DNA from 2 places in the Mesorhizobium sp. M0833 genome. Region 1 is predicted to be linked to the other one. Evidence: riboswitches for the same ligand, from Rfam matches in the RefSeq annotation. Region 1 holds a riboswitch; the other holds the start of a gene.

Region 1 (4,729 bases):
CATAAACTGCTCCAAAGCAATGTAGATGGAACTTTCGATGCTCAGCGCAGTTTGGTCAACGATGCGCAGCATCTTCTTGCCCGATCTCAAGCGCAGGTGCCGAAAAACAATGTCATTTGAGTGACAATGATGGTGTGCAGGCTTGTGCCGGACGACTCAGCGTTCTGTCGAATTGTTGAAAACGGCTGTCATGCGGCCGGCATTTCTGGAGTGACCAGATCTCGATGGAACCGACATTCGCAGCCGCCCTCCTTTCCATAGCCCTCCTTCTTTCAAATCTCGCCAGCATCCTGTTAGCTTCGCAGAAGCTGAAGCGACCAGCCAGTATTGCACCGCCGGCGGCCAACGCGCCGCCGGTATCGATCGTCATCCCGGCGCGCGGCGTCGAGCCGTTTGCCGAAGAGACGCTGGAGCGCGCCTTCTCACTCGACTGGCCGCGCTATGAACTCATCTTCTGTGTCGCCCATGCCGACGACCCGGTGGTCAAGCCGATCACTGCCGCAATGGCGCGCTTTCCAGCTATTCGCGCGCGCCTTCTGGTCGGTGACGACCGCATCAGCGGCAATCCAAAACTCAACAATTGCGTGAAGGGTTGGGAGGCGGCGCGTTATCGCTGGGTCATCCTTGCCGATTCCAATGTGCTTATGCCGAGCGACTACGTCCAGCACCTGATGGCGGCGTGGCGGCATGACACCGGCCTCGTCTGCTCGACGCCAATCGGCTCGCGGCCGGACGGCTTCTGGGGGGAGGTCGAATGCGCCTTTCTCAACACGCTGCAGGCACGCTGGCAGTACGCTGGAGAGGCGCTCGGCCTCGGCTTCGCCCAGGGCAAGAGCATGTTGTGGAATAAGCCGATGCTCGATGCCAATGGCGGCATCCGCGCGCTTGCTGCCGAGATCGCCGAGGACGCCGCCGCGACCAAGCTGGTCAACGGGCTCGGACTGCGGGTCAATCTTGTCGCCTCTCCCTTCGAACAGCCGCTCGGCCGGCGCACGCTTGGCGAGATCTGGTCGCGGCAGGCGCGCTGGGCGCGGCTGCGCCGCGTCACCTTTGCACTGTTCTTTGCTCCCGAAATCCTGATCGGCGCGGCACCGCCGCTGGTGCTGGCGCTGATCGCGGCGGCTGACGCCGGCGTCAGCCTGCCGGCCACCGCCATCGCCGTGCTGGTCGCGGCCTACCTGCCGGAATGCGCCTTGGCCTCGGCCAAGAGATGGCACCTGTCGCCGCGCACGATCCCGGCGATGATGGCACGAGACCTGATGCTTCCCGCCATTTGGGCGCGCGGATGGCTGAGCGGCGCCGTCGACTGGCGCGGCAACGTGATGACTATCCAGACAAAGACCGTCGCGGAGCTGGAAGAGACCCCGTCCGGCGCCTGATCGGCACGTCCCCGCTCGCCTCTGTTCGGCCAGCCCTTATCCGGCAACTCTCAGTGCCTGCTCGATGTCTTCGAGCAGGTCGTCGGCGTCCTCAAGGCCGACTGACAGCCTGAGCGTTCCCGGTCCGATGCCGAGCTCGGCGCGGGCTTCATCAGTCAAGTTCTTGTGTGTGGTCGTCGCCGGATGGGTGATCAGGCTCTTGGCGTCGCCGAGATTGTTGGAAATCAGCACGACGTCGAGTGTGTTCTGGAAGGCAAAGGCCGCCTGCTTGCCGCCCTTCACATCGAAGCAAATCAGCGTCGAGCCGCCCGACATCTGCTTCTTGACCACGGCCGCTTGCGGGTGGTCGGCGCGGCCGGGATAGATGACGCGGGCGATTTGCGGGCGCTCGGCCAGGAAATCCGCGATGCGGCCGGCACTTTCCGTCTGCTGGCGTACGCGTAGCGGCAGCGTCTCCAGGCCTTTCAGCAGCGTCCAGGCATTGAAGGGCGAGAGGCTTGGGCCGGTGTGGCGGAAATAGTCATGCAGGTTCTCGTCGATCCATTTCTTGTCCGACAGAACGATGCCGCCAAGACAGCGCCCCTGGCCGTCAATATGCTTCGTGGCCGAATAGACGACGATGTGGGCGCCGAGTTGCAGCGGTTTCTGCTGCAAGGGCGTAGCGAAGACATTGTCGACGATCAGCCTGGCGCCGATCGAATTGGCAAGTGCCGCGACGGCGGCAATGTCGACTACCTCCAGCGTTGGATTGGTAGGGCTTTCCAGGAAAAACAGTTTGGTGTTTGGCTTGACCGCCTTTTCCCAATTGGCGATGTCGGTGCCGTCGACCAGCGTTGCCTCGATGCCGTATTTCGGCGCCAGCGTCTCGATCACCCAGCGGCAGGAGCCGAACAGCGCGCGCGCCGCCACGATATGGTCGCCCGCCTTGGCGCTACACAGCAGTGCTGCCGTCACCGCCGCCATGCCGGATGCCGTGGCGCGCGCGTCCTCGGCTCCTTCCAGCGCGCACATGCGTTTCTCAAACATGTCGACCGTCGGATTGGCATAGCGCGAATAGATGAAGCCCGGCTCCTCGCCCTTGAAGCGGGCCTCCGCCGCTTGCGCCGTCTCGTAGACATAGCCTTGGGTGAGATACATCGCCTCGGAGGTCTCGCCGAAGCCGGAACGCAGCGTCCCGGCATGCACGAGTGCGGTCTGAGGCTTCCAGTCGCGCTTCTTGGTCATCATTCCATCCAAACACCAAAATTGGTCCAAACAACAAAAAACCGGCCGCGAAAGTCGCAACCGGTCCATATGGCCTTGCGGCCCGACGGTCCTTTAGCGACTTGTTTAACGTGGCTGCAAGCCGACCGGCCAAATCACCACGGGATAACGAGCTTTAGACCCGCGCCACGCTTGCGTCAATTGCCGGCATGATTAAGAGGGTTGTACCAAGCAGGTGCCAAAGGCGTCCACGGTCGGACCTGCGACAGAACAAGACCTCGCCCGGCGTTCGAACGGAGCCAGACCCTTGCGGCAGACAGGCATTCTTCCCGATCAGGATATTTCCGCGCTGTTCCAGACGGGCGCGCTGAAATCGCCGCGCATGCTCGATGCCGATCAGATCCAGCCGGCCAGCCTTGACCTCAGGCTCGGCGACAAGGCCTGGCGAGTGCGTGCTTCCTTCTTGCCCGGCCCGGACCACAGGGTTGTCGACAAGCTCGACCGGCTGAAGCTGCACGAGATCAACCTCGCCGAAGGTGCGGTGCTGGAAACCGGCTGCGTCTACATCGTGCCGCTGCTCGAAAGCCTGGCGCTGCCCGCCCATATTTCCGCCTCCGCCAACCCGAAAAGCTCGACCGGACGGCTCGATATCTTCACCCGCGTAATGACCGACCGTGGCCACGAGTTCGACAAGATCGCCGCTGGCTATGAAGGCCCGCTCTATCTGGAGGTCAGCCCGCGCACTTTCCCGATCATCGTGCGGACCGGCTCGCGGCTGTCGCAGATCAGGTTCCGCACCGGCAATGCGCTCTTGTCGGAAAGCGAGCTGCACGAGTTGCACCGCGCCGAAATGTTGGTCGCCACCGAACCACCCAACATCTCAGGCGGCGGAATCGCGCTGTCGATCGATCTCGACGGCGACAAGGACGGGCTGGTCGGCTATCGCGGCAAGCACCACACCGGCCTGGTCGACGTCGACAAGCGCGCCGCGCAGGATGTCGTCGATTTCTGGGAGCCGCTCTACAAAAGCGGCGCCGGCGAGCTGGTGCTCGATCCGGACGAATTCTACATCTTGGTGTCGCGCGAGGCGGTCCATGTGCCGCCACTCTACGCCGCCGAAATGACGCCTTTCGACCCGCTGGTCGGCGAGTTCCGCGTCCATTATGCCGGTTTCTTCGACCCGGGTTTCGGCCATTCGGCGTCGGGCGGCACCGGCAGCCGGGCGGTGCTCGAGGTGCGTAGCCACGAAGTGCCGTTCATCCTCGACCACGGCCAGATCGTCGGACGGTTGGTCTACGAGCACATGCTGAAACGGCCGCAGGCGCTCTACGGCACAGATCTCGGCTCGAACTATCAGGCGCAGGGCCTGAAACTGTCCAAGCATTTCCGCGCCGCGCGATGAGTTTGGAACTGCCAATCTCCCCCACGAGGGGGGAGATCACGCTGTCATCGACGCCTCAAAGCGCCTTCACCGCCACCTTCACCGGCTGCTCGATTTCAAGCGGGTTGCGCAGCGGCAGGCCGAAATCCTGCGCCTCGATTTCGAATACGTCACCGGCCTCGGTCCTGATGCCGTCCGCGAAGGACAGCGTCGCCGTGCCGAACATGTGTACATGCACATCACCCGGCTGGCGGAAGGCCGAGTATTTGAAGTGGTGATGCTCGAGATTGCCAATGGTGTGCGACATGTTCGCCTCGCCCGACAGGAACGGCTTTTCCCAAAGCAGCTTGCCGTCGCGCAGGATGCGTGAAGCGCCGCGGATATCGGACGGCAGGTCGCCGATCAGGATCTCCGGGCCGAACGAAGCGTTACGCAGCTTGGAATGGGCGAGGAAGAGATAGTTCACACGCTCGGTGACGTGGTCGGAAAACTCGTTCGACAGGGTGAAGCCGACGCGGAATGGGGCGCCGTCGTCGCCGATCACATAGATACCGGCGATTTCCGGCTCCTCGCCGGCATCCTGGGCGAAGGCCGGCGACACAAGCGCCGCACCGGGCGCCACCGCCATAGTGCCGTTGCCCTTGTAGAACCATTCCGGCTGCACGCCGATCTGGCCCTTCGCCGGCTTGCCACCCTCAAGCCCCATGCGGAACATCTTCATGGAATCGGTCAGCTGTTCCTCGCCGTCCGTGCTGAGCTTCTTGTG
Region 2 (4,729 bases), on a different contig from region 1:
GAAGAAAGAGATCCAAACCGGCTTTGCCGGACTGGCGCTGCTCGGCAACCAGCCGTCGATGCCGCTGAAGATCGTCAGGGGCAAGGCCTCGCTCGGCTTCATCCCGCTCGGCAAGATCAAGCCGCTCGACTAGAGTAATCCAGGAAAAGTGTGAACGGTCTCCCGTCCGGAATTGCGCAAAACAAAGAGACAGAGCATTTCGGCGTTTCCGTGAAACGATAAACCGCTCCAAGCCTGTCTGGCCTGCGATCGGCCTGCCGCGGCTTATCCCTTCGGCGGGTGTTCGACTGCCTGGCGACCGAAATCCGGTACGTCGATATCCTGGCCGGCCTCGATGATCGAGCGGCGGACGGCGCGGGTGCGGGTGAACAGGTCGAACAGCTTTTCGCCGTCGCCCCAGCGGATCGCCCGCTGCAGCGAGGACAGATCTTCCGAGAATCGCGCCAGCATTTCGAGGATGGCGTCCTTGTTGTGCAGGCAGACGTCACGCCACATGGTCGGGTCGGACGCCGCGAGACGGGTGAAGTCGCGAAAGCCGGAAGCCGAGTATTTGATGACCTCGGACTTGGTCACCGACTCCAGATCGTCGGCGGTACCGACGATGTTATAGGCGATGATGTGCGGCAGGTGCGAAACGATGGCCAGCGTCATGTCGTGATGCTGCGGGTCCATCGTGTCGATGTTGGAGCCGCAGCGGCGCCAGAATTCCGAGAGCCTTTCCAGTGCCGCGGGATCGGTGCCGGGCAGCGGCGTGAAGATGCACCAGCGGTTCTCGAACAGTTCGGCAAAACCGGCATCCGGTCCCGACTTTTCGGTGCCGGCCAAAGGATGGCCGGGGATGAAGTGCACGCCATCAGCCACATGCGGCTGCATCTGCGCGATCACCGATGCTTTGGTCGAGCCGACATCGGTGAGGATGGCGCCCTTCTTCAGCGCCGGCGCGATCTCCGCGGCGACGGTACCCGAAGAGCCGACCGGCACCGAAACGACGACCAGATCGGCATCGCGAACCGCCTCTTTCGCATCCGTCGTGTAGGTGTCGCCGAGGGCGAGTAGGCTCGCCCGCGCCAGCGTCGCTTCGCTGCGCGTCGAAATCGCGACTTGGCCGGCGAGCCCCTCACGGCGGATGACGCGGGCCAGCGACGAGCCGATCAGGCCGATGCCGACCAGCGCGATCTTTTCGAACATCGGTGAGGTCATGGTGTTCTAGCTTTTCAGGAATGTCGCGAGTGCGGCGACAACGCCGCGGTTGGCCTCTTCGGTGCCGATGCTCATGCGCAGCGCGTTCGGAAAACCGTAGCCGGAAACGCGCCGCAATATGTAGCCGCGCGCACTGAGGTAGTCGTCGGCAGCAGCCGCCGAATGCTTTTTGTCCTCGGGAAAGTGGATAAGGATGAAATTGCCGACGCTCGGTGTCACCCGCAGCCCGAGCCCGCTTAATTGCTCGCTCAGCCAGGCCAGCCAGGTCTCGTTATGCGCCACGCTGCGCTCGATATGGACGCGGTCGCGGATCGCCGCGATACCGGCCTCGATAGCCGTCGCATTGACGTTGAAAGGCCCGCGCACGCGGTTGATCGCGTCGATGATATGCGTTGGCGCATACATCCAGCCGATCCGCGCCCCGCCCAGGCCCAATTTGGAGAAAGTGCGGGTCATGACCACGTTTTCCGCGCTGCCCACCAACTCGACGCCGGCTTCATAGTCGTTGCGCCGGACATATTCGGCGTAAGCGGCATCCAGCACCAGAAGCACGTTTCGCGGCAGGCCGGCATGCAGGCGGCGCACCTCCTGGAACTGCACGTAGGTGCCGGTTGGATTGTTGGGATTGGCAAGGAAGATGATCCTGGTACGCGGCGTCACCGCGGCAAGGATTGCATCGACATCGGCGCGTTCATCGGTCTCCTTGACCGTAACCGGGACGGCACCGGCCGATTGTATGTAGATCTTGTAGACCATGAAGCCGTGTTCGGTGATGATGGCTTCGTCGCTAGGCGCGAGGTAGGTCTGCGCCAGCAGGCCCAGAATCTCGTCGGAGCCGTTGGAGCAGACGATGTTCGCCGGGTTGAGCCCGTGCACCTCGGCGATCGCTTCCCGCAGGCGCCTGGCGCTGCCGTCGGGATAGACCGCGAGCTTGTCGGCGACCGCGCGCGCGGCCTCTATCGCCTTTGGCGAAGGACCGAGCGGGTTCTCATTTGACGACAATTTATGGACCTTGGCGACACCTTCAGGCGCCGTGCTCTTGCCGGGCACATAGGCTTCGATATCCATGATGCCGGCGCGGGGCCTTGGGCGTGTCTGATCCGGTATCTGGCTCATTCCATGAAATCCGTCGAGAGTGCCTCCATCCGGAGGCCGCAGCGGAAATACAAGCCGTGGCCCGGAATGTCGAGGGCCGGCAAATCGGGATCAAGAACTTGCCGTTGACGAAGCCATGCGTCGGTCCTAGAAGAGCAGCGAAAGTTCCGTGGTGATTTGGCCGGTCGGCTTGCAGCCACGTTAAACAACTTGCTAAAGGGCCGTTTGCATCTTGTAACCGGCTTTGCGAAGGCATGGCCGGTTTTTTGTTGCCCTGGCTGGTTGTTGCCCAGACCGGCGGTGGACAACTGAAGGCCGGGCAAGGAGATGTGATGGTCGCTTTGCGCGCGCGAAAAACCAACAACGAGGCCGACCAGCCCTCGAGCCCGGTGTTGCGTTTCGGCGCCGACAAGCCGCTCAAGCTCGACGCCGGCACGCTGCTGTCGCCGTTCCAGATCGCCTACCAGACCTATGGCACGCTCAACGACGAGCGCTCCAACGCCATCCTCGTCTGCCATGCGCTGACCGGCGACCAGCACGTCGCCAACACCAATCCGGTGACCGGAAAGCCGGGCTGGTGGGAAGTGCTGATCGGCCCCGGCAAGATCATCGACACGGACCGTTTCTTCGTCATCTCGTCAAACGTCATCGGCGGCTGTCTCGGCTCCACCGGCCCCGCCTCGACCAATCCCGCCACCGCGAAGCCCTACGGGCTCGACCTGCCGATCATCACCATCCGCGACATGGTGCGCGCGCAGCTGATGCTGGTCGAGCATTTCGGTATCGAACAGCTGTTCAGCGTGCTGGGCGGCTCGATGGGCGGCATGCAGGTGCTGCAATGGGCCTCGAGCTATCCCGAGCGCGTCTTCTCGGCGCTGCCGATCGCCACCGGCGCCCGCCATTCTTCGCAGAACATCGCTTTCCACGAGGTCGGCAGGCAGGCAGTGATGGCCGACCCGGACTGGCATGGCGGCAAATACTTCGAGCACGGCAAGCGGCCGGAAAAGGGGCTGGCGGTGGCGCGCATGGCCGCTCACATCACCTATCTGTCGGAAGCAGCGCTGCACCGCAAGTTCGGCCGCAACCTTCAGGATCGCGAAGCCCTGACCTTCGGCTTCGATGCCGACTTCCAGATCGAGAGCTATCTGCGCCATCAGGGCATGACCTTCGTCGATCGCTTCGATGCCAACTCCTATCTCTACATGACCCGGGCGATGGACTATTTCGATCTCGCCGCCGACCATGGCGGCCGGTTGGCCGATGCCTTCGCCGGCACCAAGACGCGCTTCTGCCTGGTTTCGTTCACCAGCGACTGGCTGTTCCCGACCGAGGAGAGCCGCTCGGTCGTGCACGCGCTGAACGCGGCCGGCGCCTCGGTATCGTTCGTCGAGATCGAGACCGACCGTGGCCACGACGCCTTCCTGCTCGACGAGCCGGAACTGTTCGCCGCCATCAAAGGCTTCATCGCCTCGGCGGCGCGGGCCAGAGGGCTCGGCGCATGACCCCGAAAAGTTGCAGACTTTTCGGATCAGGGCCATGCGCCAGGCAAGTGACGAGCCCATGAGCGTCAACCGCGCACAGCGCGTCGACCTCGAGGTCGTCGCCGATCTCATCCCGCCGCAGTCGCGGGTACTGGACGTCGGTTCCGGCGACGGCCTGCTGCTCGAATTGCTGCAGGCGACCAAGAAGGTCGACGGTCGCGGGCTGGAACTGTCGCAGCGCGGCGTCAACGAATGCGTGGCGCGCGGCCTGTCGGTCATCCAGGGCGATGCCGACAAGGATCTCCAATTCTATCCCGACAAGGGCTTCGACTTCGTCGTCTTGTCGCAGACCTTGCAGGCGACCCGCAATCCGAAATTGGTGCTCGACGAACTGCTCAGGATCGGCAACCGCGCCATCGTCTCATTCCCAAATTTCGGTCACTGGCGGGTGCGCTTTTCGCTACTGTTCAACGGCCGCATGCCGGTGACCAAGGACCTGCCCTATTCTTGGTATGACACCCCCAACATCCATTTCTGCACCATTCGCGATTTCGTCAATCTGTGCGACGAGCTTGGCGCGACGGTGGAAAAGGCGACCGCGCTCGACGCCAATGGCCAGCGGATCGGCTTCTCGATGCCGTGGTGGTTCTGGAATTTTTTCGGCCAGCAGGCGGTGTTTCTGCTGAAACGATAAGAGCCAGTCGTCGCAGATCGTCCCCTTATTCGAGAACGTCGGTGGCCTTGTGCGGATGCGCAACGCCATCGACCAGGACCACGTCGGACTGAGAATTGTCGGTGCGCAGCGGCAATATCTCCTGATAGGCGGGCGAGCGGTACCATGCGCGCGGCTGCTGCATGTCTGGAAATTCGATCATGACGAGGTAGCCCGGCCAGGTGTTTTCAACGACTTCCACCTCGCTGCCATGCACGATGAAGCGCCCGCCAAACGGCTC

What was found. Region 1 has a riboswitch for S-adenosylmethionine ahead of NKH98_RS00905 (O-succinylhomoserine sulfhydrylase). Riboswitches for the same ligand answer to the same signal wherever they lie in the genome.
Region 2: another riboswitch for S-adenosylmethionine. It lies ahead of metX (homoserine O-acetyltransferase MetX); the one in region 1 lies ahead of NKH98_RS00905 (O-succinylhomoserine sulfhydrylase).

Annotation. Positions count from the first base shown of each region.
Region 1 is NZ_JAMYOQ010000001.1:195,246-199,974, forward strand. Features, by position in the region: gene apaG (Co2+/Mg2+ efflux facilitator ApaG/CorD) at 1-3, opposite strand, end outside; gene NKH98_RS00900 (ceramide glucosyltransferase) at 225-1,379, shown strand; gene NKH98_RS00905 (O-succinylhomoserine sulfhydrylase) at 1,416-2,606, opposite strand; SAM riboswitch at 2,677-2,754, opposite strand; gene NKH98_RS00910 (2'-deoxycytidine 5'-triphosphate deaminase) at 2,890-3,984, shown strand; gene araD1 (AraD1 family protein) at 4,040-4,729, opposite strand, start outside.
Region 2 is NZ_JAMYOQ010000014.1:40,130-44,858, reverse strand. Features, by position in the region: gene NKH98_RS17510 (DUF2125 domain-containing protein) at 1-133, shown strand, start outside; gene NKH98_RS17505 (prephenate/arogenate dehydrogenase family protein) at 265-1,200, opposite strand; gene hisC (histidinol-phosphate transaminase) at 1,207-2,316, opposite strand; SAM riboswitch at 2,455-2,532, shown strand; gene metX (homoserine O-acetyltransferase MetX) at 2,628-3,797, shown strand; gene metW (methionine biosynthesis protein MetW) at 3,856-4,470, shown strand; gene NKH98_RS17485 (DUF1330 domain-containing protein) at 4,496-4,729, opposite strand, start outside.